DNA from 3 places in the Kitasatospora sp. NPDC001603 genome. Region 2 is predicted to be linked to each of the others. Evidence: riboswitches for the same ligand, from Rfam matches in the RefSeq annotation. Region 2 holds a riboswitch; each other region holds the start of a gene.

Region 1 (9,804 bases), on a different contig from region 2:
GGGACCACCGGGCTGCTGGTCGGGCTCGGCCTGGCGCTCGTCCCGCTGCCCTTCGTGCTCGGCGGCCTCGCCTGGCTCAACCAGACCGCCCGGGTGCCGCTGCGCCACATCGTGTTCTGCCTGGGCTGGGGCGCCTTCGCGGCGACCACCGTCGCGATCCTCGCCAACGGCTGGACCAGCACCTACCTCACGGCCCACCAGGGCAGTCTGGGCGAGGTGCTGGGCGCCGACCTGGTCACCCCGGTGATCGAGGAGAGCGCCAAGGGCGCCGCCCTGCTCCTCCTGCTGCTGCCGCTGGGCACCCGGATCCGGTGCCACGGCCACCGCACCGACCGCCCCTGCGCGAGCGTGCTGCGCCGGCCGCCCGGCCCCGGCCTGCCCCTCGGCCACGGCCGCGGACCCGCCCTGCCGCACGCCCGGGGCCGGCCGCGGCCGCGCCCCTACCTGCGCCCGCTGCCCTACCTGCGGCCCTACCCGCCGACGCCCGACCGCCCGCGCGCCCGGGCCCGCCCGCGCACCCTGGCGGCCGGGGTCGTCCTCGGCGGGATCACCGCCTGCGGCTTCGCCTTCACCGAGAACGCGCTCTACCTGGGGCGGGCCTTCACCGACGACCAGCAGCAGCGGCTGGACAGCATCGGCCTCGGGGAGTCGCCCAGCCTGCGGGACTTCGACAGCACGGTGCAGACCTTCGTCCTGCGCGGGCTGCTCTCGCCCTTCGCCCATCCGCTGTTCACCGCGCTGACCGGGCTCGGCCTGGCCATCACCCTCACCACCGGCCGGCGCCGGCTGGCCAGGATCGCCGCCCCGGCCGGACTGCTGCTGTCGATGGTCCTGCACGGCACCTGGAACGCCGCCGCCGACCTCGGCACGCACGGCTTCCTGCTGGTGTACGCGGTGCTGATGGTGCCGTGCTTCGCCGCCCTGGTCTGCTTCGCCGCCTGGGCCAGGAGCAGGACGGCGCGGCACGCCGCCCGCCGTGCCCGGGCGCCCGCCGCGGTCCGGTGACGAACTGATTTCCCATCCGGGCGACTTCCCCGTAGGGTTGCGTTCACCGACGCGGGGTGGAGCAGCTCGGTAGCTCGCTGGGCTCATAACCCAGAGGTCGCAGGTTCAAATCCTGTCCCCGCTACTCAGTAGCACAGAGGCCCGGAGGATTCGTCCTCCGGGCCTCTCGCACGCCCGGGACCCGGACCCGGGCGCCCGCCGCGGTCCGGCGACGAACTGATTTCCCATCCGGGCGACTTCCCCGTAGGGTTGCGTTCACCGACGCGGGGTGGAGCAGCTCGGTAGCTCGCTGGGCTCATAACCCAGAGGTCGCAGGTTCAAATCCTGTCCCCGCTACTCAGTAGCACAGAGGCCCGGAGGATTCTTCCTCCGGGCCTCTCGCACGTCCGGGGCCCGGACCCGCTCCCGGGGCCCCGTCACCCCGGCTCCCCGCCACTCCCGGCCCGGTTCGGAAGCCGTCCCGGAGCCGCCCGGGAACCGGTGCGGCGGCCGCGAATAAATCCGTTGCCCCCATTCCGAGGAGCTGCCTAAGCTGGCTGCACACTGAAGGGAGGTGATCCTGAATTGAGTTCCATCAGGATGCGTGAGGTGGCTGCTCGCTAGAGCCGCCCCTGCCTGCGCAGGACGAGGCCCCGTGCCTCCGGCAGGCGAATTCCAAGCAGTCACCCGGCCCGTGGGCTCACCGGAACATCCCCGGTGCCTCGCTGCAGCGAGGAGCAGCCCACGGGCTGTCTGCTGTTCCGGCACCGATCGGCCCGGACGGCGGCCCGGGGCGTTTGCCTCCCACCGCTCCGACGCTAGAGTCGGCGCGGGTTCCGGAGCGGAGCGGGGCGGCCACAGGGGGTAGGCGATGGCGAGGACGCGGCGGACCGGGGGCACGACGGCCCTGCGAACGGCACAACGGGGAGCGGCCGGAGCGCTGGTGGGGGTGGGGGCGCTCGGCCTGGTGCTGTTCTCCCTCGACCGGGCGCACAGCTGGCAGGCGCTGGGCGGCGGGCTGGTGGTGACCGGGGCCTCGGCGGTGCTCGGCGGCGCGCTCGGCTTCCTGTTCGGCGTGCCCCGGGCGCGCGGCGGCCCGGCCGGTGAGCCGCACGGCTCCTACGCCCCGAACACCAATCTGGAGCAGGTCTCCGACTGGCTGACCAAGGTGCTGCTCGGCGTCGGCCTGACCCAGCTCGGCTCGCTCGGCGAGCGGCTGCACCAGCTCGGCGCGGCGCTGGCCCCCGCCCTGGGCGGCGGCGAGGGCGCGGCCCCCTTCGCGGCCGCGCTGGTCCTCTACTTCCTCGTTCTCGGCTTCCTGACCGGCTGGCTGGTGACGCGGCTCGCCCTGCCCCGGGTGCTCTCCGGCGCCGACCAGGCGCTCGACCTCTTCCTGGCCGGCCAGGACCGCGACCTCCGGGGCGACAAGGTGGGCGCGGACGACCTGCGGGTCCGCGCGATGCAGCACCTGGGCCTGCTGGGCGGCAGCACCGGCCGGGCGGACGACCCGGCCCGCCTGCTGCCGTCGAACGCGACGACCGGGCCGGAGAGCGTGATGGCCGAGGTCCGGTCGACGGCCCGGCGCTCGGCGCTCACCGCGGACCGGGTCCGGGAGCTGTTCGCGGACGGCGCCGACGACCGGCGGATCCAGGCGCTCGCCCTGATGCAGGGCGATCCCGCGCTGGCCGACCTGACCAGCGTGCTGGAGGCGATCGAGCACCCGCGCTCCGGCTTCGAGCAGTACCACGCGCTGCTGGCCGCCCGGGGCCTGCTCTCCTGGCTGCCGGCCGCACAGGCGCAGCGGCTGCGGGACGCGGTGGCCGGCCGGCTGGTGGCGCCGGACGGCATCCCGTACGGCTCCGACCGGAGCTGGCTGGCGGAGAAGATCCTCTCCCGGCTGGAGTCACCGGCTCCGCTCCCCCCGCAGGTCACCCTCCCGCAGCAGACCGGTCCGGCCGGGCAGCCGGCCGGGCAGCCGGCCCGCCCGCCCGAGACCGACCGGCCGGAGCGGCAGCCGGGCTAGCCGCCCCGGCGCCGGCGGTCGGCGGCCCGCAGGACGAGGACCCGGCCGAGGCGCCCCGCACCGGCCGGGAGCGGGCGGACCTCGCTGGCGATCCGGCGCTCGCCCAGCGCGCGGCGCAGCCCGTCGAGGTGCCGGCAGCGCCGGCCCGCGGCGTCGTTCAGCGGGTGGACCCGGACCTCGCCGCCGGGGGCGGTCACCCGGACCAGCTCGGTCAGCGCGGCCAACTGCTGCTCGGGGCCGAAGAGTTCGGGGTAGACGAACAGCAGGAACCCGCTGAGGGTGAGCGCGAAGGTGTCGTCCGCGAACGGCAGCCGGGGCAGCGCGGCGGCCACGTACCGCTGCGGGTGGGCGGCGGCGTCCGCGGCGAACAGCCGGCGGGCCCGGTCCCAGCTGCGCAGGTAGCGGTCGGCCGGGTGGTGGTGGGACGCCGGGTACAGCTCGGGGCGGGCGGCCATAGCGGCCGCCATGGCGGCGCGGGCGGCCAGCGCGCGGGCCGCGAGCTCGGGGGCCGGCCAGGCGTACGCGGGATCGGTGGCGATCACCCGGCAGCCCAGCTCGCGTGCCTCGGCGGCGAGCCCGGCGGCGCCGCCCGGGCAGTCGAGGACCGGCCCTGGGAGGGCCGCGAGCCCGGCCCGGGTCAGGTCGAACAGCGCGCAGTACTCGTCCAGCGGGCGGGAGGTGACCGGGACGTCGGCGGCGAGGTCGGTCGGGGCGGCCATGCGGTCATCGGACCACGGGCCGGCCCCGCCCGCACCCCGGAGCGTCCGGGGCGGGGCGGGGCCGGTGGGGCTGGTGGGGCCGGGCGGTGGGGCGGCGGGTGGACCGGTCAGCGGCCGAGCAGAGCCCGCGCGGCGAGCCGGTTGACGTTGGTCAGGCCGCGCACCAGCTGCGGGGTCAGGAAGACGAACACGAAGCCCAGCAGCGAGAGCCCGGCGATCTGCAGCGGCCCCTCGACGTAGTAGACGTGCTCGACGCCGTTGCCGTCGTAGTAGTCGAACACCCGGAAGCCCCGCCAGCCGACGTACTTCGGGTAGACCCAGTGGTAGAGCGGGTAGAGCGCCAGCGTCCAGCCGACCAGCAGGAACGTCAGCGACATCACGAAGCTGAAGAGCGCCCACGGGAGCATCACCACCTGGTAGAGCACGGCCTTCCAGCCCGCCGCGTCCACCAGCCGCGCGGTGATCGCGCCCCAGCTGCCCGGCCGGCGCGCCCGGACCGGCTTCGGGCCGGGCACGTCCAGCGCCAGCATGCCGCGGACCCGGGCCCGCTCCAGCCGGCCGAAACCCCGGGCCCCGGCGGTCAGAGCGGCCAGCACCGGCATGCCGAGCACGGTGACGAGAGTGCCGACACCGAAGGTGAACAGCGTGACGGCGAAGGCGAACCCGGCGAGGGCCACCGGCACCGCGGTGAGGGTGAAGCCGAGCTCCCGGTAGTAGTAGGACGAGAACGGCGCCCGCCAGGCGTACGGCGGCTCCTCGGTGCGCCGTACCGCGTCGTCGCGGTCGTACTCGCTGCGCTGCGTGCTGAGGCTGCTGCTCATGGCCGTCGGGTCCTTCTCGGTGGCGTGCCGGGCTGACGTCACAACCCTGTCAAAGGCCGGGCCGGGCGGACATCCGGCTCCCCCGCGAAGCGGGCCGGGGGTTAACCCCCCACCCGGGGCCACTCGTGGGCGAGCAGCGAGTACTGGAAGGAGTCGCGCCAGCCGCCGCGCAGGTGCACGTCGTGCCGGATCCGGCCCTCCAGGCGGAAGCCGGCCCGGATGAGCACCCGGACCGAGGCCGTGTTCTCCACGTCCACCCGGGCGACCAGCCGGTGCAGCCCGAGCGGGCCGAAGGCGAAGTCGCAGAGCAGCCCGGTGATCTCGCCCGCGTAGCCGTTGCCCCAGGTGTCCGGGCGCAGCGCGTAGCCGAGGTCGGCGCTGCGGTGGCCGCCGAGCGTGAGGGCGGCGTTCCCGATCGGGACGGCGCGGGACGGGGCGTCCGCGTCGGCGCGGCGGATGACGGCCAGCCGGTAGACCGTCCGCTCGTCCTGCTGCGCCTCCTCCAGGTACTGCTCGATCTGGTCGGCGCAGTCCTCGCGGTCACGCGGCTCGAACGGGAGGTAGCGGGTGGCCTCCCGGTCGCCGAACACCGCGTACAGGGCGTCGACGTCGGCGGCGCTGTGGTGGAACTCGCGGATGGCCAGGCGGGGGCCGGTGAGTCGGACGGGGACCATGCCTGCCGACCCTACCCGGGCTTTCCGGTTACCTTACGTGACATGGAAGAAGAAGACCTGCGGCTCGCCCCGCGCACCAAAGCCGCCGAACTGCTCGCCTGGGCGCAGGCGCACGGCCACCCGCCGGTGGCCGAGGCGCCGGTGCGGGCGGTGCTGGCGCTGCTGGAGCTGGGTGAGGGCAGGATGCGTGACGGCTGGCCGGAGCTGACCTCGGACGCCGTGGAACAACTGCTGTACGAGCGGCTCTACCTGTACGTCCAGCCCGAGCCGGAGCAGGACCCGCTGGCGTACGGCGCCGCGGTGCGGCTGCTGATCGACCACCAGCGGGCGGCGAAGCGGCTGAACGCCAAGCGGCAGGAGCGGCTGCACGCGGAGGCCGAGTGGCAGGGCGAGGTGGCCGCCGGGCTGCTGCGCCGCGCCGACCTGGTGACCTGGCCCCGGCTGTACACGCTGCTGCTGCGGGCGGACGGGGTGGACCCGGCCGACGGGGCGGCGGTCCGGGCCTGGCTGGAGGCGTTCCGGGAGCTGGCGCCGGAGGACCGGGCGGCCGCCTACGAGCGGCTGGAGGCGACGGGCGCGCTGGACCCGGTGGACGACGGGGGCTGGGACGGCGCCCGGCCGCTCAGCGTCGGGATGGCCACCGACGGTGCCCGGCGGCTGCTGGAGCAGGGGCTGATGCGGCGCAGCTACCGCAACCTGGAGGAGCTCACCGCGCAGGGCCGGCCGATGCCCGACGAGCTGGCCGGGGACTTCGGGGCGTTCGAGGAGGCCGCCGTCGAGGCCGCGCTGGACCTCTTCGGCGAGTGGACGGTGCCGGGGCTGCCGCGGCTGCTGGTGGAGGAGTTCCCGGAGCTGGCCCCGGAGCCGGGCCAGGAGGAGATCGACGCGTACCTGGCGCAGCTGCCCGGGGCACCCGGCGAGGCGGAGGACGCCGGGGAGTACGGGGACGACGAGCCCGGGGACGAGTACGGCTACGCGCCCGGGGACGGGCACGGGCACGGGTCCGCCGACCGGCCGGGCGGGGCCGGCGCGGCCGCCGGGGCCTGAGACGCGACGGTGCCCCGGCCGTCGTGACGACGACCGGGGCACCGCGGCGGGCTGTCAGAAGGCGACGCCGGTCAGGGCGTCACGCCGCGCTGCTCGAACCAGCTCTCCGGGTCGACCGGGGCACCGCCGCCGGGGCGGACCTCCAGGTGCAGGTGCGGGCCGGTGACGTTGCCGGTGGCCCCCACCTTGCCGAGCTGCTGGCCGGGGACGACCTTGCCGGAGCCCTTGATGATCGAGGAGAGGTGGCAGTACCAGATCTCGGTGCCGTCGGGCAGCGTCTCGACGATCCGGTAGCCGTACGACCCGGCCCAGCCGGCCGAGGTGATGGTGCCCTGGCCGACCGCGTAGACCGGGGTGCCGGTGTCGGCGGCGAAGTCCAGGCCGGTGTGCAGGTGGGCCCAGTAGGAGGCGCTCTGGCCGTAGTGGGCCGAGAGGTGGTAGTCGCGCACCGGCAGCTCGATGGCGGCGAGCTTGGCCTTCTCGGCCTCCTCCGCGGCCCGCTTGGCCTCCTGCTGCTGGGCCGCGCGCTTGACCTCGGCCTCCTTGGCGGCCTGCAGGCGGGCGCCCTCCTCGGCGGCGGTGCGCTGGCTGTCCGCCTGCTGCTGGATCCGGGCGGCGAGCGCGAGGCCCGGGTCCGCGGCGAGCGCGACCGGGGTCTCGTCCGGGACCTCGACGGCGGGGGCGGCGGCCGGGGTGGCGGAGGCGAAGCCGGTCGCACCGAGGGTGGCGGCCACGGCGGTGACGCCGAGCAGCGGGGCGGTGCCGCGGGTCTGACGGGGCATCCGGTGCCGGTTGCTGTCGGGGGCCTGCGGCCCGGTCTCGACGCCGGACCCGCCGAACTCGCCCGGGTGGGCGGGCGGCCAGGGGTGGTCGAGCAGCTGGGTGCCGGCGGGGGAGCCGGGCAGGTGTGCCGGAGAGTGCGACGACGCCACGGAGGCGCGCTCCTTTCCTTCCTTCGCGCCTACCGGGTTAGCTGACGGGTTCGGAGCAGGAAGGTCTCCTACGGCTGGGCCTGGGCCCGGCCGATTCACCCCAAGGAACATGGTTCCCCGGCTCCCTGGCCTGCCCGGAGGCCGGCCGGCGGGATTAGGCGACGGCGCACGGTGCCGTCTGGGTACGGCGTTACGAACCGCGCTGCGTTATCAAACGTTAATCCTAGGAGCCTCTGATTCCAAGCCGTCCGTTCGGGACAGCCGGATACTACCCGGACGGTACGTGACCTGATGGGCGATTTGGGCGGATCGACGGCACCTGACACTACCGAACGTGAGGGGACGTCAACGAACGGCCCCCCACTTGAGTACTCCTACTCATGTGCGGCGCTCCCGGCGCGGCCATCCTGGCGCCATGAACGCACCGATGCAGTCACGCACCACGGCCGCGTACCACCTCCAGGCCGTCCTCTCCTTCGCCCTCTCCGGCAGCGCCCTCGCCGTCGGCATCGCCTATCTGCCGGTCGGCGGCTGGACCCGCGCCTTCCTCGCGGTCGGCCTGCTCTACACCGTCACCTCCGCCTTCACCCTGGCCAAGGTGATCCGGGACCGGCAGGAGACCAACGAGATCGTCACCCGGGTGGACCAGGCGCGGCTGGAGAAGCTGCTCGCCGAGCACGACCCGTTCAAGGTGGAGGGGGTCTGAGCCGCGGCACCGGGGCCACCCCGGGGTCCGGCCGGGTCGAGGGCTTGACGGCTAAGGCTATTAGCCTTAGCTTTATGGCTATCGGCGCAACGCCGACAGCCCGTCCCCGCGGACCGAGGAGGCCCCCATGCCCGGCACCTTCACCCCCAGCACCCAGTACCTCGACCTCCCCGGCGGCCGGCTGGCCTTCGACGACACCGAGCAGGGCGACGGCGCCCCCCTCGTCCTGCTCCCCGGGATGCTCGACAGCCGTGCCGCGTACCGGCACCTGCGCCCGCTGCTGGTGGCCGCGGGCCACCGGGTGATCACCCTAGACCTGCGCGGGTTCGGCGAGTCCTCGATCGCCTGGGACGACTACACGCCGGCCGCGATCGCCACCGACGTCCTCGCCCTGCTGGACCACCTCGGCATCGACCGCGCCACGCTGGTCGGCAACTCCTACGCCGGTGCGACGGTGGTCAAGGTGGCCGGGGACGCGCCGGAGCGGGTGGCCGGGATCGTCCTGGTGGACGCCTTCGTCGAGAACCCGCCGCCGAACGCGCTGCAGCGCGCGATGTTCGGCGTGATGGGCGTCCTGCTGGTGCACTCGCCCGCGTTCTGGGGCCTCTACCACCGCAAGATGGCGTACCCCGGTCCCAAGCCGGCCGACTTCGACGCCTACGTGGACGGACTGGTCGCCGCGATGCGCACGCCGGGCCGCAAGCAGGCCACCCGGGGCTACGTGCGCGGGGACTCCGCGCCGAACGGCTGGACCGCCGCCGTGAGCTGCCCGGCGCTGGTCCTGATGGGCACCAAGGACCCCGACTTCCCCGACCCCGAGCTGGTCGCCGACCGGCAGGCCACCGCGCTGAACGGCCGCAAGGTGATGATCGAGGGCTCCGGGCACTACCCGATGGCCGACCGGCCGCAGGCCACCGCCGACGCCCTGCTGCCCTTCCTCGCCGAGCTGGCCTGAGCCCGCCCCTTCCTCGCCGAGCCGGCCCGAGCCCGCCCCTTCCTCGCCGAGCCGGCCCGAGCCCGCCCGCTACCTCGCCGCGCCGGCCTGAGCCCGCCCCTTCCTCGCCGAGCCGGCCCGAGCCCGCCCGCTACCTCGCCGCGCCGGCCTGAGCCCGCCCGCTACCTCGCCCACGGAGACCGCACCATGCCCCGAGTCGGACTGACCCCCGAGCAGGTCGTCGACCACGCCCTCGCCCTCATCGACGAACAGGGCCCCGAGGCCCTCACCCTGGCCGCCGTCGCCGGACGGGCCCAGGTGGCCACCCCCTCGCTGTACAAGCACGTCACCGGCGGACTCGCCGAGCTGCGCCGGCTGATCGCCGTCCGGGTCACCGAGGAACTCGCCGACCGGCTCGCCGAGGCCGCCGTCGGCCGCGGCGGGGACGACGCCGTCGCCGCCGTCCTGCGGGCCTACCACGGCTACGCCACCGAGTACCCGCACCGGTACGCCGCGCTGCCGCAGGCCCCGCAGCCGGACGACGACCTGGCCAGGGCGGGCGGCCGGCTGGTCGCGGTGATCCTCGCGGTGCTCCGCGGCTACGGGCTGGAGGGCTCCGAGGCCGTCCACGCCGCCCGGACCGTCCGCTCGGTCGCCCACGGCTTCGCCTCGCTGTCGATCGGCGGCGGGTTCCAGCTCGCCGAGAACCTCTCCGACACCCAGGACCGCCTGATCACCCTCCTCACCGGCGGCCTCCGGAACTGGCCCGGGGCCTGAACCCCGCCCCCACCGCGCGCCCGGGCTCCGTGAGTTCGCCCGGCCGGGCGCCGCACCCGGCGCACCCCGCGCGGCGGGCCGGCCGGACCACGGCGGACCACCCGGTCGGAGCGGCCGGGCAGGGCACGCCCGGCGTCCGCACCCCGGCACCGGTGCGCCGTCCGGGTCACCCTTCACCGGCATCGGA
Region 2 (9,804 bases):
CCCGCCCCCGGGCCCGAGCGGGGACCGGCCGCGGCGGGTCAGCCCTTGGCGAGCAGCGCCTCGGCGTGCGCGCGCACCTGATCCTTCGTCAGATAGGCGTCGGTGTACTCGAAGTCCCGCAGCCGGGCGGGCTGGCGGGCCAGGAAGCCGGTCCGGACGAAGTCGTCGCCGGCGGTGGCGTTGAGCAGCCAGTTGGCGCCGACCCGGAACTTCGCCACGTTGGTGCGCATCGCCATCAGGTGGTAGCCGCGGGCGACCACCTGGGCGGGGACGCCGCGCAGTTCGACGCCGACCGGCTTGGAGACCGCGTCCTTGCCGCCGAGGTCCACCACCAGGCCCAGGTCCTTGTGGTAGTAGGGCTCCAGCGGCTGGTTGCGCAGCGCGGCGATCACGTTGTTGGCCACCGCCCGGCCCTGGCGGGCGGAGTGCTGGGCGGTGGGCGGGCAGACCGCGCCGTCGCCCTTCGCGAGGTCCGGGACGGCGGCGGCGTCGCCGAGTGCGAAGACACCCTCGAACTGCGGCACCCGCATCTCCGCGGTGACCGCGATCCGGCCGCGGACCGTCTCGGCGTCCAGGGTGCCGATCAGCGGGCTGGCCGCGACGCCGGCCGTCCAGATCAGCGTCCGGCAGGGGAGCACCCGGCCGTCGGTGAACTTGACCGACTCGGCGCCGACTTCGGCCACCGAGACGCCCAGCGAGACCTCGATGCCGCGCTCGCGCAGCACCTCCAGGGCGGCGACACCGAGGGCGTCGCCGAGCTCCGGCATCAGCTTCGGGGCGATGTCGATCAGGTGCCACTTGATCTGCCGGGCGTCCAGCCGCGGGTAGCGCCGGGCGGCCGCGGTGGTCAGCCGCTGGAGGCAGGCGGCGGTCTCGGTGCCCGCGTAGCCGCCGCCGACCACCACGAACTGGAGCCGGGACTCGCGCTCCCGCTGGTCCAGGGTGGCGGAGGCGAGGTCGAGTTGGGCGATGACGTGGTCGCGGACGTAGGTCGCCTCGGCGAGCGTCTTCATGCCGCGCGCGTAGTCGGTCAGGCCCGGGATGTCGAAGGTGCGGGTCACGCTGCCGGGCGCGAGCACCAGGTAGTCGTACTTCTGCGCGACCACCTCGTCGGTGATCTTGCGGACCACGCAGACCTTGGAACGCGGGTCGACGCCGATCGCGCCGCCGGGGACGATGTGGGTGCGGCGAAGCGTCCGGCGGAGCGAGACCGCGACCGACTGCGGGGTCAGCACCCCGGCCGCCACGTGCGGGAGCAGCGGCAGATAGAGCTGATAGCTGAACGGCGTGACCAGCGAGATCTCCGCCTCCGAGGGCGTGAGCTTGCGTTCGAGCCGGCGAGCGCACTCCAGTCCGGCGAAGCCACCGCCCACGATCAGGATCCGAGCTCGTTCCATCGTTCATCCCTTACAGTGCAGTTCGTACCGTGCAAGGTCCCCACTACTCTGAGCCACACTCGCACGGCGGAGCGGGCGCTGCCACCGGACGGCGCGGATGGCGCAGGCCCGCGCCGGGCGGGGACGGCACGCGGCCCCCGGTCCGCGCATATGCCCGATAGGCTGTCCGGCGTGCTCCCCGAGGTGACGGCGGTCCGTTATGTGACGCCACTGCGAGAAGGCGGCTCGATGCCGGGCCTGGTCGAGGCCGACGACCGGCGGCTGTACGCCCTGAAATGGGTCGGCGCCGCGCAGGGCCGCAAAGCGCTGGTGGCGGAGGTGCTGGCCGGTGAGCTGGGCCGCCGGCTCGGGCTGCCGGTACCGGAGTTGGTCACCGTGGACCTCGACCCGGTGCTGGCCCGCAGCGAGCCGGACCCGCAGATCCAGGACCAGATGCGGGCCAGCGGCGGCCGCAACCTCGGGATGGCCTTCGTCAGCGGGGCGCTCAACTTCGACCCGCTCTGCTTCGAGGTGGACGCCGGGCTGGCCGGGCAGGTGCTCTGGTTCGACGCCCTGATCGGCAACGTCGACCGCTCGTGGCGCAACCCCAACCTGCTGGTGGCCACCGGCGGGCTGCGGCTGATCGACCACGGCGCCAGCCTGATCTTCCATCACCACTGGGCGGGCGCGGCCGGCTGGATCCGCCGCCCGTACGACGCCTCCGACCACGCGCTGTTGCGCGCGGAGCCCGATCTGGTGGCCGCGGACAAGGCGCTCGCGCCGCTCGCCGAGGCGGCGGTGGAGGCGGCGGTGGCGCGGATCCCGGACGTCTGGCTGGCGGACGAGCCGGGCTTCGACTCGCCCGAGGCGGTGCGCGCCGCGTACCGCTCCCAGCTGACCGGGCGACTGGCCGGCCCGCGTGACTGGCTGCCGGAGGTCTCCGCATGAGCGAGTCCGTGACGCCGGCCCCGCCGGCCGTCGAGCTGCACGACTACGAGTACGCGGTGATCCGGGCGGTGCCCCGGGTCGAGCGCGGCGAGTGCGTCAACGTCGGGGTGCTGCTGTACTGCCGGCAGAGCGCGCACCTGGGCGCCCGGACCCATCTGGACCAGGCCCGGCTGCTGGCGCTCGACCCGGTGGCGGACGTCGCCGGGGTGCGGCGGGCGCTGCACGGGATCGAGGCGGTCTGCGCGGGCGGGCCCGCGGCCGGTCCGGCGGCGGGCGACAGTCCGGGGCAGCGGTTCCGCTGGCTGACGGCGCCGCGCAGTGCCATCGTCCAGCCGGGACCGGTGCACACCGGGCTGACCGGTGACCCGGAGGCCGAGCTGCGGCGGCTCTTCGACCAGCTGGTGCTCTGAGGGCGACCGGTCGGGTGCCCGGGGGCCGTCCGGGGGCCCTTCCGGGGCCGAGCGGTTGACCTGCGGACTTTTGCCCCGGTCAAAGCTTGAGTTGGTGAAGCACTCGGTCGTACGCTGGCCCCATGGGTTCGACAGCGACGACGACCGTACCGACCAACGCCGAGTTGATGGAGGCGTTGGCCGCCGTCGGCGCTGCCTACTTCCAGGACTTCGCGGGAGCCGCGGCCCGGCACGGCCTCTCCTCCTCCCAGGCGAAGGCCCTCGGTGCGGTGCAGGAGCCGGTGCCGATGCGCGCGCTGGCCGGCCGGCTGGGCTGCGACGCCTCCAACGTGACGGGGATCGTCGACCGGCTGGAGTCGCTCGGCCTGGCCAACCGCGAGGCGGCGGCCGGTGACCGGCGGGTCAAGATCGTGGTGATCACCGAGCAGGGCCGCGAGATCCTCGGGCTGATCCGCGGCGAGATGAGCCGTACCCACCAGGCCTTCGAGGCGATGACGGACGAGCAGCGGATCTCGCTGCACTCGATCTGCGCGCAGGTGCTGCCGGTCCTCGCCGGGCGCTCGCCCGGCACGGTGTAGCGGCACAGCGGCACAGCGGCACAGTGGCACAGCGGTACGGCGATCGGCCGGGGCGGGCGCGGGAGGCGGCAGCGCCCGGTCCGCCGCCGCTCGCGCTGACCTCGGCTGTTAGGCTTGCGAAGCGTGAGCGCGAAGCCCCAGATCCCCAATGTCCTGGCCTCCCGGTACGCCTCGGCGACCCTGGCCCAGCTGTGGTCCCCCGAGCACAAGGTGGTCCTTGAGCGCCACCTGTGGCTCGCCGTCCTGAAGGCCCAGCAGGACCTCGGCGTGGAGGTGCCCGCAGGCGCCGTCGCCGACTACGAGCGGGTGATCGACCAGGTCGACCTCGGTTCGATCGCCGCCCGCGAGCGGGTCACCCGGCACGACGTGAAGGCGCGGATCGAGGAGTTCAGCGACCTCGCCGGCCACGAGCAGATCCACAAGGGCATGACCTCCCGGGACCTGACCGAGAACGTCGAGCAGCTGCAGATCCGCCAGTCGCTGGAGCACGTCCGCGACCGCACGGTCGCCGTGCTGGTCCGCCTGGGCCGGCTCGCCGCCCAGCACTCCGAGCTGGTCATGGCCGGCCGGTCGCACAACGTCGCCGCGCAGGCCACCACCCTGGGCAAGCGCTTCGCGACCGTCGCCGACGAGGTGCTGGTCGCCTTCCGCCGGCTGGAGGAGCTGATCGCCCGCTACCCGCTGCGCGGGATCAAGGGCCCGGTCGGCACCGCCCAGGACATGCTCGACCTGCTCGGCGGCGACACCGACAAGCTCGCCGAGCTGGAGCGCCGGGTGGCCGGTCACCTCGGCTTCGACCACGTGCTGACCAGCGTCGGCCAGGTCTACCCGCGCTCGCTGGACTTCGAGGTGCTCACCGCCCTCGTCCAGCTCTCGGCCGGGCCGTCCAGCCTGGCCAAGACGATCCGCCTGATGGCCGGCCACGAGCTGGTCACCGAGGGGTTCAAGGAGGGCCAGGTCGGCTCCTCCGCGATGCCGCACAAGATGAACACCCGCTCCTGCGAGCGCGTCAACGGCCTGGCCGTCATCCTGCGCGGGTACGCCTCGATGACCGCCGAGCTGGGCGGCGACCAGTGGAACGAGGGCGACGTCTCCTGCTCGGTGGTCCGCCGGGTCGCGCTGCCGGACGCCTTCTTCGCCTTCGACGGCCTGCTGGAGACCTTCCTGACCGTCCTCGACGAGTTCGGCGCCTTCCCCGCCGTGATCGAGGCCGAGCTGGACCGCTACCTGCCGTTCCTGGCCACCACCAAGGTGCTGATGGGCGCGGTGCGGGCGGGCGTCGGCCGGGAGACCGGGCACGAGGTCATCAAGGAGCACGCCGTCGCCTCGGCGCTGGCGATGCGGGCCGGCGCGCGGGAGAACGAGCTGCTGGACCGGCTGGCGGCGGACGCGCGGATCCCGCTGGACCGGGCCGGGCTGGACGCGCTGCTGGCCGACCGGCTCTCCTTCACCGGCGCGGCCGGTGCCCAGGTCGCCGAGGTGGTCCGCCAGGTCGAGGCCGTTGCGGCCGCCTACCCCGAGGCCGCCAAGTACGCCCCGGGCGACATCCTCTGACGTTGCCTCAGGCCTTCGTGGGCCCCGCCGCCGATCCGGTGGCGGGGCCTTCGCCGTGTCCGGCGGCGGCATGGCCCGGATCCAGCGGAGGGGCGGTGCCGCAGGCGTAGGTGCAGTCCGGCTCGGCGACCGGGTGGTCCTCGGGGGCCAGCACATTGCCCCGGACGGTGGTGAACGCCGTCACCGCGCCGGTGACCAGCAGCCCGGCGCAGATCAGCATCGCGGTCCGGAAGGCGGAGTCCACCGCGGCCGGCACCCGGTAGGCCTCGCCGCTGAGCCCGGCCAGCGCCGGCAGGGCGGCCACCGCGAGCAGCCCGGCCGCGCGGGCGGCGGCGTTGTTGACGCCGCTGGCGATCCCGGCATGCCGGACCTCCACCGCCGCGAGCACCGTCGCGGTCAGCGGCGCGACCAGCAGGACCATCCCGCAGCCCATCACGGCGGCGGCCGGCAGCACGTCCGTCCAGTACGAGGCGTCGGAGCCGATCCGCAGCATCAGCAGGACCCCCGTCGCGCAGAGCAGCGGCCCCACGGTGAGCGGGAGGCGCGGGCCGATCCGCTTGCCGAGCCGGCCGGCCCGGGCGGACAGCGCGAGCATCAGCACGGTGATCGGCAGCAGGGCTAGCCCGGAGACCAGTGGGGAGAAGCCGGAGACGATCTGCAGCTGGACGACCAGGAGGAAGAAGACGCCGCTGAACGCCGCGTAGACGCAGAGGGTGACCAGGTTCACCGCGGTGAACAGGCGGGAGGAGAAGAGGCCGAGCGGCAGCATCGGCTCCGGGACGCGGCGTTCGACCATCACGAAGGCCGTGCCCAGCAGCAGGCCGGCCGCGCCGGACACCCACACCACGGCCGAGAGCCCGTCGCCCGCCGCGGTCAGCGCGTAGGTGACCGAGCCCAGCGCGAGCGCGGCCAGCGCCGCGCCGAGGACGTCGAACCGGCCGGTCGCGCTCCCGTCCCGGCTCTCCGGGACGTGCCGGGAGGCCACCGCGACCACCAGGGCGGCGAGCGGGACGTTCAACAGGAAGATCCACCGCCAGCCGGGGCCGTCCACCAGCCAGCCGCCGAGGAACGGGCCGATCGCGGCGGACACCCCGCCGAGGCCGGACCAGAGGCCGACCGCTGCCGAGCGGTCGTCAGGGTGGAACACCGCCTGGAGCATCGCCAGCGAGCCGGGGGTGAGCAGCGCCCCGCCGACGCCCTGCACCGCGCGGGCGGCGACCAGCACCTCGATGGTGGGGGCCGCGGCGCAGGCCGCCGAGGCGGCGGCGAACCAGAGCACGCCGATCAGGAAGACGCGGCGCCGGCCGTAGCGGTCACCGAGCGCGCCGCCGAGCAGGATCAGGCCGGCCAGGGTGAGCAGATAGGCGTTGAGCGTCCACTGCAGGGCGGCGAGCGGAGCGCCGAGATCGGTGCCGATCCGGGGCAGTGCGACGTTGACGACGGTGCCGTCGAGCATCGCCATGCTGGAGCCGAGCACCGTCGCCAGTAGTACCCAGCGGCCCTGCGCGGTGCCCAGGCGCAGGGTGCCGGCCTCGGAGGTGGCCACCGCCTGATCGTGCGCCCCGGGAGGCGACGTGACAAGGGTCACCGGGGGTGTGTCGGCGGATGGCTTTCCGTAGGTGATCGCATGCGTACGGACACCGAAATCGGCGGAGCGTCGTGGATCAGTGGCACGCGGTGAATCGATTGTGCACATACTGTGCAGCCGATCATTCGGAGTGTCACGGCCTTCCCGGTAGTGGTTGTCGATTCAAGAGATCGACATTGCTTCGCCCGGGCGGATGAGTTTTAGTTCAGCGACCGCCCGGCATTGGACCGGGTGGCCACCGGGTGGAACGCCTAGTCCTGCCGCTGCCCGGTGGTACGAACCGAACTCTGTACGGCAGGAGCGGGGGACCCAAAGGTAAGTCGCCGGACCGGAATTCACGGTCCGGCTTGGGGTGAAGCCGCGCTATGCGGCCGGGCAACTCCAGCCCGAACCCGACAGCTCACCTCGCAGGCGTCGGAGAGGACAGTTCGCCATGCCCGCACAGGCTCGTCGTATCACCCTGCCCCGCGCCGCCCGCATCGGCATCGCCACCGCCGTGACCGGCGCCGCTTTCGCCCTCCCGCTGGTGACCACCATCAGCGCCCAGGCCCACACCGCCCCGGCCGCCAAGCCCGCGCAGACCTCCACCTGGACCGGCGCCACCAGCGTCGACGCCGCGCCGGCCGCTGCCGCGCAGCCGGCCGCCGAGGCCGCCAAGCCGGCCGCCGCGCCGGCCGAGGAGAGCTACAAGGTCGTCGGCGGGGACACCCTGTCGAAGATCGCCGACGCCAAGCAGGTCGAGGGTGGCTGGAAGGCCCTCTACGACCACAACCGCTCGGTCGTCGGTGCCAACCCGAACCTCATCTTCCCGGGTCAGCAGCTCGCGCTGGGTGCCAAGGCCGCCGCCGCTCCGGCCGCCGCCGAGGCCGCCAAGCCCGCCGCCCCGGCCGCCAAGCCGCAGGTCTCGCAGGACGCGCAGAAGCCGGCCGCCCAGCACGCCGCCCCGAAGCCGGTCCAGGCCGCCAAGCCCGCCGCTCCGGCCGCGAAGCCGGCGGCCCCCGCCGCCAAGCCGGCCGCTCCGGCCGCTCCCGCGGCGCCGGCCGCCGCGGCCAGCACCTCGGGCTTCGTCGCCCCCCTCGCCAACCCGAAGCTCGGCACCGCCTACGGCGTGGCCGGCTCGATGTGGGCCTCCGGTCACCACACCGGTGCCGACTTCGTCGCCTCCACCGGCACCCCGCTGCGCGCCGTCGGCGCCGGCACCGTGGTGAAGGCCGGCAACGGCGGCGCCTACGGCAACGAGGTCGAGATCAAGCTCGCTGACGGCCACTACGCCGAGTACGCGCACCTGTCCTCGATCGGTGTGAAGATCGGTCAGACCGTCACCGCCGGCCAGCAGATCGGCCTCTCGGGTGCCACCGGCAACGTGACCGGCCCGCACCTGCACTTCGAGATCCGCACCGGCTCGGAGTACGGCTCGGACATCGACCCGATCGCCTACCTGCGGGCGCACGGCGTCTCCCTCTGACCTGAGGTCGGACTTCCGCTGGGTGCGGGGCGTACGACCTCCCGGGATGGTCATGTCGGGTGACCGCTCGACCGGGTGATCGCCGCACCGTCAGCGGATCATGGGCGCGGGACACGCCCTGGCCGGCCCGGCTCGCGAATTTCCTTCGCGAGCCGGGCCGGCCTTTTTCGTGCCCTTCTGACAGGCAGGTGCCCCCCCTGCGATCGGGGTTTCCGTCCGGCGTTTCCGAGTGGTCGGCTCCGTCGTGCGGAAGGCCTTTCCGGGAGGCCTTCCTGAGGGGCCTTCCGGGATGTGCCGACGGCCCGTCCGCGGCCGGACGGGCCGTCAATTCTCGGTCGGCGGTCGCGGTGAAAGGAATGAGCCGCCCCGGCGGGGTTCAGGACCGGTGGGCGGGCAGGTCGCTGTCGGCGGCGGTCAGCAACTGGTGCACGCGGTGGCCGAACTCGTCCGCGTCGCGGGCCGGCTCGGGGAAGACCAGGCGGACGTCGCGGTGGCCCCAGGGGTGGTCCAGACGGAGCACCAGGCCGTGCCGGTCGAGGGCCAGCGGGCGGACGTCGGGGTGTCCGACGAGCAGCTCGCGGTCCAGCAGCCGGGTGAGCAGGGCGAGGGCGTCCGGGTGGTCGTCGGCGAGGTGGGTGAGCATCGCCGCCTCGAAGCGCGCCAGCGGGTCGGGCGCGGCCAGGGCGAGGTCGGCGCCGGTGAGGGCGGTGGTGCCGTACGGGGTGGAGAGGACGGCGTGTGCGACGTCCAGCCGCAGGTGGACGCTGAGGCCGTCGTCGGCGAGGTGGGCGAGGTGCAGCCGGCCGGCCAGGGTGAGACGGCCGCGGACGCGGTCGCGGACGGCGACCGGGGCGATGTCGGTGAGGTCCAGGACGACGGCCAGGCCGTCCCGCTCGCGGGTCACGGCGAGGGTGAGCGGCGCGTCGAGCGGTGCGACCAGGCGCAGCCGGGAGCCGTGCACCGAGACCGGGGTGTCCAGGTCGTGGTACTCGCCGCAGGCCCGGATCACCACGGAGGAGGTGGCGCTGAGCAGGCTGCAGACCCGTTCGGCGGCGGTGGGTTCGGGCGCCTCGACGTCGACAGGGCTGGGGCTCATGACGACCTCCGTTTGTTAGGTGAGGCTAACCTAATCACTTCGGTGGGGGAGGGCAAGGTGTGCGCAGGTGGTTCGCGGGTCGTGAGGGAGGGTGCGTGGATCCAAGGGATTGCAGATGGAGATAGCGAGCGCTTGCAAGTATCTGGCGTTCGGTCGTATTGTCGACGCTGGTAGTTGCACACGCAATCTTCTGTACGCTCTGGAAAGCGGTCCCCTCATGCCCCTCGCGCTCCTGGCGCTGGCGATCAGCGCCTTCGGCATCGGCACCACCGAGTTCGTGATCATGGGCCTGCTGCCCGAGGTCGCCGGCGACTTCTCGGTGTCCATCCCCACCGCCGGCCTGCTCATCTCCGGCTACGCACTCGGTGTCGTGATCGGCGGCCCGCTGCTCACCGTCCTCGGCACCCGGATCCCCCGCAAGGGGATGCTGCTGATGCTGATGGGCCTGTTCATCGCCGGCAACCTGGTCTCCGCCGTCGCGCCCGCCTTCGGTCTGCTGCTGGTCGGCCGGGTGCTCGCGGCCTTCGCGCACGGCGCCTTCTTCGGCATCGGCTCGGTGGTCGCCGCCGACCTCGTCGCCCCGCACAAGCGGGCCGGCGCCATCGCCCTGATGTTCACCGGGCTCACCGCCGCCAACGTGCTCGGCGTGCCGATGGGCACCCTGCTCGGCCAGCACTTCGGCTGGCGCTCCACCTTCTACGTGGTCGCGGCGCTCGGCGCGATCGGCTTCGCCGGCATCGCGGCCCTGGTGCCCGTCCAGCCGCGCGCCGAGGACACCCGGCTCGGCCC
Region 3 (9,804 bases), on a different contig from region 2:
ATCCTCCAGGGACTGCTGCGCGACTGGGGCGCGCCCGACCCGCTCGCCGAGCACGCGGTGCTGCGCAGCGCGCTGATGGGCGGCTGCATCGGGGTGCTGCTGCCGGGCGCCGAGCTGCCACTGGCGCTGATCCGCGCCGACCTGTTCGGCCGCTACGGCCTGGACTGGCCGCTCGGCCTCCCCCCGCAGCCGCAGCCGCCGGAACGCGAACGGCCGCCGGCCCGCGGGTGAACGCGGCGGCCGGCGGCCGTTCGGTGCCCGGTCGCCCGGGCCGGGTCAGCGCTCCTTGAGGATCGACGCCAGCAGGTCGATGGTGCGCTCCGGCGTCAGGCTGTCGACGCAGAGCCGCTCCATGACCTGGATGTACGCGTCGACGTCGTCGCGCTTGTCGAGGTAGAGCGCGCTGGTGAGCTGCTCCAGGTAGACCACGTCGGCGAGGTCCTGCTCGGGGAAGCGCAGGATCGTGAACGCCCCGGACTCCCCGGCGTGGGCGCCGAAGCGGAACGGCATCACCTGGATCACCACGTTGGCCTGCTCGGCGACGTCGATCAGGTACTGCACCTGACCGCGCATCACCTTGGGGCCGCCGACCGGCCTGCGCAGGGCCGCCTCGTCGATGACCGCCCAGAGCCGGGGGCTGCTGCCCTCGGCGAGCAGCTTCTGGCGGCGCAGCCGCAGGCTCACCCGCCGCTCGACCTCGTCCTCGCTGATCACCGGGCGACTCTGACCGAAAACCGCCCGTGCGTACTCCTCGGACTGCAGCAGGCCGGGGATGAACTGGACCTCGTAGGTGCGGATCAGTGCGGCGGCCTCCTCCAGGCCGACATAGGTCTGGAACCAGCCCGGCAGCACGTCGTTGAAGCTGTGCCACCAGCCGGACTTGTTGGCCTCCCGGACCAGGCCGAGCAGGGCCTCGCGCTCACCGCCGTCGTCCACGCCGTAGAGGCTGAGCAGATCGGCGACGTCGCGCTCCTTGAAGCTGACGCGGCCGAGCTCCATGCGGCTGATCTTCGACTCGGAGGCGCGGATCGCATAGCCCGCGTCCTCGCGGGTGATGCCGCGCGCCTCACGGAGGCGGCGCAGCTGGGAGCCGAGGAGGATCCGGCGGACCATCGAGCCGCCGCCCGGCTGAACTGTGGTCATGCGGTCGAAACCTCCACCTAGGGCAAACAGCGCACAGTCTGCCATCAGTTGAGCGCTCACGGTGCCGATACTGACGGATGTTCCTATCAGTTCTGCACTCCTCACACCAGGATGCACGTGCATTCGGCGCTTGCATATGCCATTTGAACGACTGCACGTGAATCGACTCTTGCATCTGCAGTGAGCGCAGAGGACGATGGTGCACGTGCACCTGCACATCCCTGGCAATCCCGCGGGCTCCGCGTCGACCCCACGCGCGACTCCGCGCACCAGCCCGGCAGCGCCCTCGCGCCACCGGGCCTTCGTGTGCGCGCGCGACTGGTCGAGGGGGCGGCCGCGCGGCCTAGCGAGTCGGAGGTGACCGGCATGACCCCGGCGGGTCCAGCCGTGTCCGCCCCCTTATGGGAGGAGCTCTTCATGAGCACCGGTACGGCCTTGGCAGTCGATCCCCATGTGGTCACCTGTACGCTCGCCCCTCGCTACGAAGCCGTCAGAACCGCGCGCGACTTCGCCAGGACCGCTCTTCAGCGCTGGGGACTGAGCGAACTGTTCGACGACGTCGCGCTGGTGGCCTCGGAACTGGTGACCAACGCCCTGCGGCACGCCATCGGCGCGTGCCCCGGTGCGACCGGCGGCGCGCTCGACGACTACGACTTTCCCACCCAGCCCGCTCCCGAGGGGCGACTACCGATCCGAATAAGCCTGGTGCACCGCGCACCGCAGGTGGTCTGCGCGGTCAGCGACCCCAGCAGCACCGGGCCGGTGGCCCGGGAGGCGGACTTCGTCGCCGAATCGGGTCGCGGGCTGCACCTGGTGGACTCGTTCAGCCGGTCCTGGGGCTGGCACCCGCTGGGCGGCGGCAAGGTGGTCTGGGCACTGTTCGAGCCCGAGGCCGGCGCGCTGGCGGAGCTCGGCGGGCGGCACCGCCGCTCGGCCTAGCCGTGCGCCGCGGCCGGCGGGAGGACGGCACCACTCCCGGGGTGCGGCACCGGGAGAACGGCACCGCTCCCGATCCGCGGCCGCGCACGCTCCTGGCCGCAGACGTGCGGCGCCCGGTCCGCGGCGGCCCGCCCGCGAGCCCCGACCCGACGGCGACCGGTCGGCGACAGCCGGTCGCGCGATCGCCCGGCGACAGCCTCCCGGAGCGACGGCCGCACCGGCGGCACCCGCTCACGACGCCCACCACGGGGCGGCCGGGCGGAGAAGACAAAGGCCGTCGTGGTGTCAGCACCCACGACGGCCCCCCGATGGCGAAGAAGACGAAACGGTCAGACCGCCAGGTGGTCGAACTCCCCGTCCTTGGCGCCCAGCAGCAGCGCCGCGATCTCGGCCCGGGTGTAGATCAGTGCCGGACCATCGGGAAAGCGCGAGTTGCGCATCGCCACGTCGCCCCCCGGGAGCGCGGCGAACTCGACGCAGTTGCCCTGGGAGTTGCTGTGGAGGCTCTTCTGCCAGACCACGTCCTTGAGGTCCGCAGCCGCCATCCCGTTGTACGTGTCGTACCTGTCGTGCATAGAAATCTCCCGAAGAGCTCCGGAGTAGTCGTCCAGCTCGGCGCCCCGGCTCGCAGCCGAACGACTGGGCCGGCCCCGTACCGGCCCGGCACAACGCCTCACTTGACGTGATGATAGCTCCAGTGCACGTGCATCAGCACGGGACGTTGCAGGTGCACGGGCCCTTCGTCGACAAATCGGAACTCTTCACCGCCTCGACACCTGAGGGAACGTAAGCGGACATATCCGGGGCAATCGGGAAGACTCCGATAACCGCCCGTAGGCGGCCACCCGCTGAATGTTGATCTTCGGGCGCCCGGAGTCGCACCGCCGTGACCCTCCGTCAGACCGTCCGTATGCTGTGAGACATCTCACGCGCCACCACCGCAACGCGCGGCACCTCCTGTCACGTCTCAGGCAGAAGTGGTAGCCACATAGGGATTGATCACGGTATGTCCGAATTTCGGGCACCCCGCCCCTCCCGGTACGGCAGCCGACTGCAGCGTTGGCCGGGGGATGTCCTACGATCTCCGCCATGAGCACCGCAGCCATCCCGGGCGCGCCACTGCCCGTCCGCACCCCAGGCTCCCGTGCGCGGGGGCGCCACCGACGCCCCGAGCGCCCCGAGATCCCGGCCGGATCCCCGGCCCTGGTGCTCGCGGTGCCCGCGACCGCCGGGCCGGAGTCCCGTTCCGTGGTCGAGGAACTGCTGTCGATCGTACGCAGCGAGCAGAACGGCGTGCAGACCGCGGCCGGTTACCTCGACAGCGGCGCGGGCGGGAGCGAGCCCGGCCGTGACGAGTTCTCCGTCGCCGAACTGCTGGCGCACGCCGCCGAGTCGGGCCTGCCCGCCCCGGTCGTGGTGCCGCTGGTCCCCGGCCCGCACGGTTTCCTGACCGAACTGCACGCGCTGGCCGCCGAGTACGGCGCCCACGTCACCGATGTCCTCGGCCCGCACCCGCTGCTCGCCGAGGCCGTCCACGTCCGGCTCTCCGAGGCGGGGCTGGCCCGCGCCGACCGCGCCCGGCTGTTCGCCATCGCGACGGCCGCGGACGGCGTCGTCCTCACCACCGTCGGCGGCGAGGAGGCCGCCGCGGCGGCCGGGATCACCGGTGTGCTGCTGGCCGCCCGCCTCGCGGTGCCGGTCGTGCCCGCCGCGCTCGACGTGCCCGGCTCGGTGGCCGCCGCCGTCGCGCACCTCAAGGAGACCGGCTCCCAGCGCCCCGCGCTGGCCCCGCTGGTGATCGGCCCGGAGGCCGACTCCGAGCTGCTCGCCACGGCCGCCGAGGAGACCGGCTGCCCGAGCGCCGCGCCGCTCGGCGCCTACCCGACGGTGGGCCAGCTGATCGCCGCCACCTACCTCGCCGTACTGCCGGCCGTCGCCCCCGAGGCGTTCGCCGCGCAGGCCGCCGCCGAGGAGGCCGCTGCCCAGGAGGCCGGGGAGGCCGCCGCCGAGTAGCGGACCACGAACGCCGAAGGGCCCGGAGCGCACCCGCTCCGGGCCCTCGCCGTACCCCCCGCCGTCCGTGTCCCCGCCGCACCGGCCCTCTCCGTACGGGCCCGCGCCGTACCGGTCCGCGGCGCGTCGGTGCGGGCCCCGGCGGGCCTCAGGTCCGCCCGCCCACCCGGCCGGTGGCCGCCGCCGCGTCCTTGAGCCGCAGCGCCGGCAGCTGCACCGGCCGGGACTGCGCGGCGAAGGCGGCCACCGGCACGCCGGTGGCGTTCCACGGCGACCACCCGCCGCCACCGTCCGCCTTGCGCACCTGCAGCACCTCGGTCTGCCCCGCCCGGCGCAGCAGGATGTTCTTCGGCGGCGCGGACTCCGGGTCCACCCAGAGCTCGTTGCCGTCGAACTCGCAGTCCAGGACGAGGATGTCGTCCGGCCTGCCGTCCGGGGTGGCCCGGAAGGCGATCCCGGCCCGGCGGTGGCCGGTGAACCGGCTGCGGCTGAAGGTGACCGCCTCCCCGGCGAGTTCGTGGCGCGCGGTGGAGACGCCGTAGTCGCTCTGCCCGGCGGCGTCGATCAGCAGGCCGTCGAAGAGGGTCCCCTTGTCCCGGCCGAGCGAGTGCAGCGCCACTCCCCCGCCGCCGTTGCCGTACAGCACGCTCGCGGTGTAGTCGAAGTCGTTGAGGTAGGCGCCGTGCTCGATGCCCCACCCGCCGTTGTGGTAGGCCGCGAACTCGGTGACCACGTGGTGCTGCTGGGCGTTCAGCCAGACGAAGATGCCGTCCCGCAGGTTGTTGTGGGCCAGGCAGCGCTGGAACGTCCAGACCCCCTCGCTGTTCTCCGGCCACTCGAAGCCGGAGGCACCGTCGGCCCCCTGGACGCCGACGGCCACGCAGTCCAGCGCCTTGCCGCCGGTGCCGGCGCCGAGGTTGAAGCCGGTCAGCCGGTAGGCCCGCGGGTTGGGCTCCAGCCGCGTGCGGGAGGCGACGCAGGACTCGTAGACGATGTCGTCGGAGGGCTGCTGCGGGGTGCGGGTGTCCGGCGGGCCGTCCCACCAGTAGGCGTCCTCCCAGGTGTCGTGGCTGATGCAGCTGCGGAAGGTGATGCCGTGGCTGGCGTGCGGGACGAAGGCGTGGCTCCCCGCGTCGCGGACCACCAGGCCCTCGACGACGGTGCCCCGGGTGGTGTCGCCCAGCATGTGGAAGTGCAGCCCGTACCGGCCCAGCACCGGGGCGGTCACCGGGGCGCTGCCGTCCGGGCCCTTCCAGGACTCCGCGGTGTCGGTGCGCGGGCCGACCCAGCGCAGCGCCGCGTGCCGCAGGTCGGCCCGGCGGGAGGTGGTGAGGTGGACGTGGGCGCGGCCCTCGGCGGTGCCCTCGATCCGCACGCTGCGGGTCAGGTTGAGCACCTCGGCGCCGACCGTGACGCCCCCTCCGGCGGCCACCCGGGGGTGCGCGTACGTCAGCGGCGCCTCCAGGGTGACGGTGGATCCGCTGACGGACCGGACGACGGCGAGGTCGTAACGGGTGGAGAAGCCGTCCTCGCCCGGCGGGCCGGTCGGGGTGACGGCCAGTTCGTCGCCGGGCAGCCAACCGGTGGGCGGCGCGGCCAGGCTGACGGTGGTGTCGCCCGCCGCGAGTGCCCGGTCGGCGCGCACCCAGGCGGTCTTGGCCGCGCCGTCCAGCCGCAGGTACCCGGCGCCGGTGACCCAGAGGCCGACGTCGGTGTCGACCACCTTCATGCCGTCCCCCCGGAAGCGCCGCTCGTCGACGGCGGGGAAGCGCACGGTGTGCACGGCGGCGCCCTCGGGGGCGAGCGCGAGGGTGCCGCGGATCTCGACGTTGCCCGCGGCGGCGAGGGTGAGGCTGCGGTCGGCGGCGAAGGTGAGCGCACCGCCCGGCTCGACCAGCAGCGAGCCGATCGCGGCGTCGGCGTCGAGCAGCACCCGGTCGGTGATCCGGACGGCACTCTGCGGTCCGGGGACCCGGCCGCCCCAGCCGGCCGGGTCCGACCAGGGGCGGCCGCCCTGGTCGGGGGTGGGTGCGGGGGCGGCTCCGGCGGTGGGCTGCCCGGGCGCGGCCGTGCCCCCGGCGGGGGCGCCCTCGGTGGCACCCCCGGGCGTCCCGGGGGGCGACGCGGCGCCGTGCCCGTGCCCCGCGGCCGGGTCCGCTCCCGGCCCCGTGGCGGAGCCCTCCGCGGCGGCGACGGGCGAGGAGCGGCCGTCCAGGGAGCGCCGCAGTGCCTCCTCGCCGCCGACCGCCGCGAAGACCGTGCCGACGGCGAGCCAGCGCAGCATCGTCCGCCGGGGCAGGGGAGTTCGGGGCTCGGCCGGCGGGATGTCCGCTCTGCGGTGTTTTGCCCGGCGGTGCGTTCCACGCGGCCGCTCGGCCGGCGCACCGGCCTCCGGACCCTCGTCCATGACCATCGCTGCGAAGCCCTCCCCCCAGACGGCCGCGTCGGTCCTGATGCCCTGAAGCATAGGCAGTTGCCGTTACTCCGACGGGCGTTGCTCGAAATCGGTCATTTCTGATCATGGTGGACAGCCATTTAGCACGCTCTTCATAAACTGTGATGGCCGTCACACATGTTTGCGGTTTGAACTTAAGTCTGCTTAACGTGCTCCCCGTTCGTGGCCACACGGACCCAGCCCACCCGCAACGCCGAGTCCTGCCGTCGGGTGCGCTGGCAGCGCAGAACGCACCACGGCAGGAGCGGGGGAACCACAGGTAAGTCGCCCGGGACCGGTTCGTACCGGTTCGGGGCTAGGGGTGAAGCCGCGTCCACAGCGCGGCCGGGCAACTCCAGCCCGAATCCGACAGCTCACCTCGCAGGCGTGGGAGAGGACCGCGTCACCATGCTGCCCACCAACGGCACCCGCCTGTCCGGCCGCACCCGCCGAGCGATCGCCACCCTCGGCGTCGTCGGTATCGGCCTCACCATCCCCTGCCTCACCGCCGGCTCCGCCTCGGCCGCCTCGGTCGCCACCTGGGACAAGGTCGCCCAGTGCGAGAGCACCGGCAACTGGAGCATCAACACCGGCAACGGCTTCTACGGCGGCCTCCAGTTCACCAACTCCACCTGGGCGGCGTTCGGCGGCACCAGCTACGCCGCGCGTGCCGACCTCGCCACCAAGGACCAGCAGATCGCGGTCGCCGAGAAGGTGCTCGCCGTCCAGGGCCCCGGCGCCTGGCCCGTCTGCTCCGTCCAGGCCGGTCTGACCAAGGGCGGCACCCCGGCCGCCGTCGACACCGCGACCGCCGCCAAGCCGGCCGCCCCGAAGGCCGCCCCGGCCCCGGCGCAGACCCCCGCCCCCGCCGCCAAGCCGGCCGCGCCCAAGGCCGCCCCGAAGGCCGCCGAGACCCCGGCCGCCGCCGACTCCGCCCAGCAGTCGCAGGGCCGGAACTGGCAGCAGTACCGCCAGGACACGCAGGCCTCCTCCGACTACACCGTGGTCGCGGGCGACTGGCTCTCCTCGATCGCCGACAAGAACAACGTCCAGGGCGGCTGGGAGCGGCTCTACGAGCTCAACCGCGGCACCCTCGGCGACGGCCCGCACGTCATCTACCCGGGCCAGCACCTGAGCCTGGGCGACCGCGCGAAGACCCGGGCCTCGGACGAGTCCGGCCAGGGCTTCGACTGGTTCAACCGCTCCTCGGGCGCCACCGGCAAGGCCGACGGCTCCACCGCGACCGCCACCAAGCCGGCCGCGCAGACCCAGGCTCCGGCCGCCAAGCCCGCCGCCCAGGCGTCGGCCGAGGCGCCGGCCCAGGCCGCCACCGGCAGCATGGCCGCCGCGGTCTCCTTCGCCCAGTCGAAGGTCGGCCAGGCCTACGTCTACGGCGGTACCGGCAACGGCGGTTGGGACTGCTCCGGCCTGACCCAGGCCGCGCTGCGCGCCGCGGGCGTCTCCGTCCCGCGGGTCGCCGCCGACCAGGCCGCCGCCAGCACCCACGTCTCGCTGGACGCCCTCAAGGCCGGCGACCTGCTGTTCTGGTCCAACAACGGCCAGGACTCGGGCGTCTACCACGTCGCGCTCTACATCGGCGACGGCAAGTACGTCGAGGCCGCCAACCCGAGCGTGGGCGTGCGGACCCAGACCATCGCCAACTGGGCCCCGGACTTCGCCGGCCGGGTCTGATCCCGCGCGCGGTCCGCACGCGGTCCGCGCCGTCCGCCGCAGCCCCCGGGGAGAGTCTGGTCGCTCCTCCCCGGGGGCTCCGGCACGCCCGCGCGCGGGACGGCGCGGGCCCGGGCATGGCCAAACCTCGGCCCGGGCGGGCATGCTGCTGCTCCGCACCCGAGGAGGAGTCACATGGCCCAGGTCACCGTCACGCTCGACGCCAATCTCGCGATCGACGCGATGATGCTCTCCGGCACCAGGAACCCGCAGGACGCGGTGGAGCTGATCCTGCGCGACTACCTCGCCCGGGGGCGGCGCACCGAGAGCCGGACCGGCGAGGCCGCCGACGGGCAGCGGACCGGGCAGCAGCGCCCGACCGCGCAGGAGGGCTGAGGGCGGACAGGACGGGGCCCCGGAGGACTGGATCGTCCTCCGGGGCCCCGGTCGTCGTCTCAGCGGGCGCAGGCGCCCGTGGAACCGCGCATCACCAGCTCCGGCTGGAACATGAACTCACCGCGCTGGGCGGCGTTCGCGCCGACCTCCTCCAGCAGGGCGTCGACGGCGGCGGTGGCCATCGCCTCGACCGGCTGGCGGATGGTGGTCAGCGGCGGCTCGGTGAAAGCTATCAGCGGCGAGTCGTCGAACCCGACCACCGAGACGTCCTGCGGCACGGACAGCCCCCGCTGGCGCACCGCGCGGATCGCGCCGAGCGCCATCATGTCGCTGCCGCAGACGATCGCCGTACAGCCCTTGTCGAGCAGTGCGCCGGCCGCCGCGTGCCCGCCCTCCACGCTGAACAGCGTGTGGTGGACGAGCTCCCGGGCCTGCTCCTCGGTCCGGCCGAGGACCTCCCGCAGGGCCGCCGTGAAGCCCTCGATCTTCCGCAGCACCGGGACGTACCGCTTCTGCCCGACCGCGAGGCCGATCCGCTCGTGGCCGAGCTCGGCCAGGTGCTGGACGGCCATCCACATCGCGGCCCGGTCGTCCGGCGAGATGAACGGCGCGTCGATCTTCTCGCTGAAGCCGTTGATCAGGACGAACGGCACCTGCCGGCCGGTCAGCCGGGCGTACCGGTCGTGGTCGGCGGTGGTGTCCGCGTGCAGGCCGGAGACGAACACGATGCCCGCCACGCCCCGGTCGACCAGCATCTCCACCAGTTCGTCCTCGGTGGAGCCGCCGGGCGTCTGGGTGCAGAGCACCGGGGTGTACCCGTGCCGGCTCAGCACCTGCTCGATCACCTGGGCCAGCGCGGGGAAGATCGGGTTGCTCAGTTCCGGGGTGATCAGCCCGATCAGTCCCGCACTGCGCTGGCGCAGCCTGGTCGGCCGCTCGTAGCCGAGCACGTCCAGCGCCGCCAGCACGGTCTGCCGGGTGGCGGCGGAAACGTTCGCCTTGCCGTTGAGTACGCGGGAGACGGTGGCTTCGCTGACCCCCGCCTGCGCCGCGATGTCTGATAGTCGCGCCGTAGTCACGGTCCCAGAGCCTATTGCAACCACGTCAGACCGCCCACCAGTCGGTGCTGTCCGGTCCGAGAACCGCTTCGCCGCCGGCGCCGGCGGCCTCCGGCGCGGCGTCCGCGGAGGACAGCAGCAGCCGGCCCG

The links. A riboswitch is a leader RNA that binds a small molecule or an ion and turns the genes downstream of it on or off. The one in region 2 is predicted to bind cyclic di-AMP.
Region 1: linked by a shared signal. The riboswitch ahead of ABT263_RS16805 (M23 family metallopeptidase) and the one ahead of ABT263_RS20125 (M23 family metallopeptidase) in region 2 are both predicted to bind cyclic di-AMP.
Region 3: linked by a shared signal. The riboswitch ahead of ABT263_RS34650 (transglycosylase family protein) and the one ahead of ABT263_RS20125 (M23 family metallopeptidase) in region 2 are both predicted to bind cyclic di-AMP.

The regions. Positions count from the first base shown of each region.
Region 1 is NZ_JBEPAA010000023.1:18,272-28,075, forward strand. Features, by position in the region: gene ABT263_RS16765 (PrsW family intramembrane metalloprotease) at 1-1,005, shown strand, start outside; tRNA gene ABT263_RS16770 (tRNA-Met) at 1,056-1,129, shown strand; tRNA gene ABT263_RS16775 (tRNA-Met) at 1,268-1,341, shown strand; gene ABT263_RS16780 (hypothetical protein) at 1,928-3,007, shown strand; gene ABT263_RS16785 (class I SAM-dependent methyltransferase) at 3,004-3,726, opposite strand; gene ABT263_RS16790 (sensor domain-containing protein) at 3,834-4,547, opposite strand; gene ABT263_RS16795 (GNAT family N-acetyltransferase) at 4,649-5,221, opposite strand; gene ABT263_RS16800 (hypothetical protein) at 5,264-6,268, shown strand; gene ABT263_RS16805 (M23 family metallopeptidase) at 6,340-7,200, opposite strand; cyclic di-AMP (ydaO/yuaA leader) riboswitch at 7,213-7,371, opposite strand; gene ABT263_RS16810 (YiaA/YiaB family inner membrane protein) at 7,616-7,906, shown strand; gene ABT263_RS16815 (alpha/beta fold hydrolase) at 8,034-8,861, shown strand; gene ABT263_RS16820 (TetR/AcrR family transcriptional regulator) at 9,048-9,617, shown strand.
Region 2 is NZ_JBEPAA010000030.1:59,661-69,464, reverse strand. Features, by position in the region: gene ABT263_RS20155 (NAD(P)/FAD-dependent oxidoreductase) at 39-1,397, opposite strand; gene ABT263_RS20150 (HipA family kinase) at 1,569-2,324, shown strand; gene ABT263_RS20145 (DUF3037 domain-containing protein) at 2,321-2,734, shown strand; gene ABT263_RS20140 (MarR family winged helix-turn-helix transcriptional regulator) at 2,857-3,312, shown strand; gene purB (adenylosuccinate lyase) at 3,436-4,866, shown strand; gene ABT263_RS20130 (MFS transporter) at 4,874-6,412, opposite strand; cyclic di-AMP (ydaO/yuaA leader) riboswitch at 6,723-6,883, shown strand; gene ABT263_RS20125 (M23 family metallopeptidase) at 6,888-7,919, shown strand; gene ABT263_RS20120 (DUF2470 domain-containing protein) at 8,296-9,015, opposite strand; gene ABT263_RS20115 (MFS transporter) at 9,233-9,804, shown strand, end outside.
Region 3 is NZ_JBEPAA010000096.1:10,954-20,757, forward strand. Features, by position in the region: gene ABT263_RS34620 (TetR/AcrR family transcriptional regulator) at 1-231, shown strand, start outside; gene ABT263_RS34625 (Sco1979 family transcriptional regulator) at 277-1,143, opposite strand; gene ABT263_RS34630 (ATP-binding protein) at 1,561-2,082, shown strand; gene ABT263_RS34635 (DUF397 domain-containing protein) at 2,412-2,657, opposite strand; gene ABT263_RS34640 (sirohydrochlorin chelatase family protein) at 3,172-4,095, shown strand; gene ABT263_RS34645 (hypothetical protein) at 4,244-6,379, opposite strand; cyclic di-AMP (ydaO/yuaA leader) riboswitch at 6,806-6,930, shown strand; gene ABT263_RS34650 (transglycosylase family protein) at 6,917-8,221, shown strand; gene ABT263_RS34655 (hypothetical protein) at 8,396-8,596, shown strand; gene ABT263_RS34660 (LacI family DNA-binding transcriptional regulator) at 8,656-9,675, opposite strand; gene ABT263_RS34665 (glycoside hydrolase family 13 protein) at 9,701-9,804, opposite strand, start outside.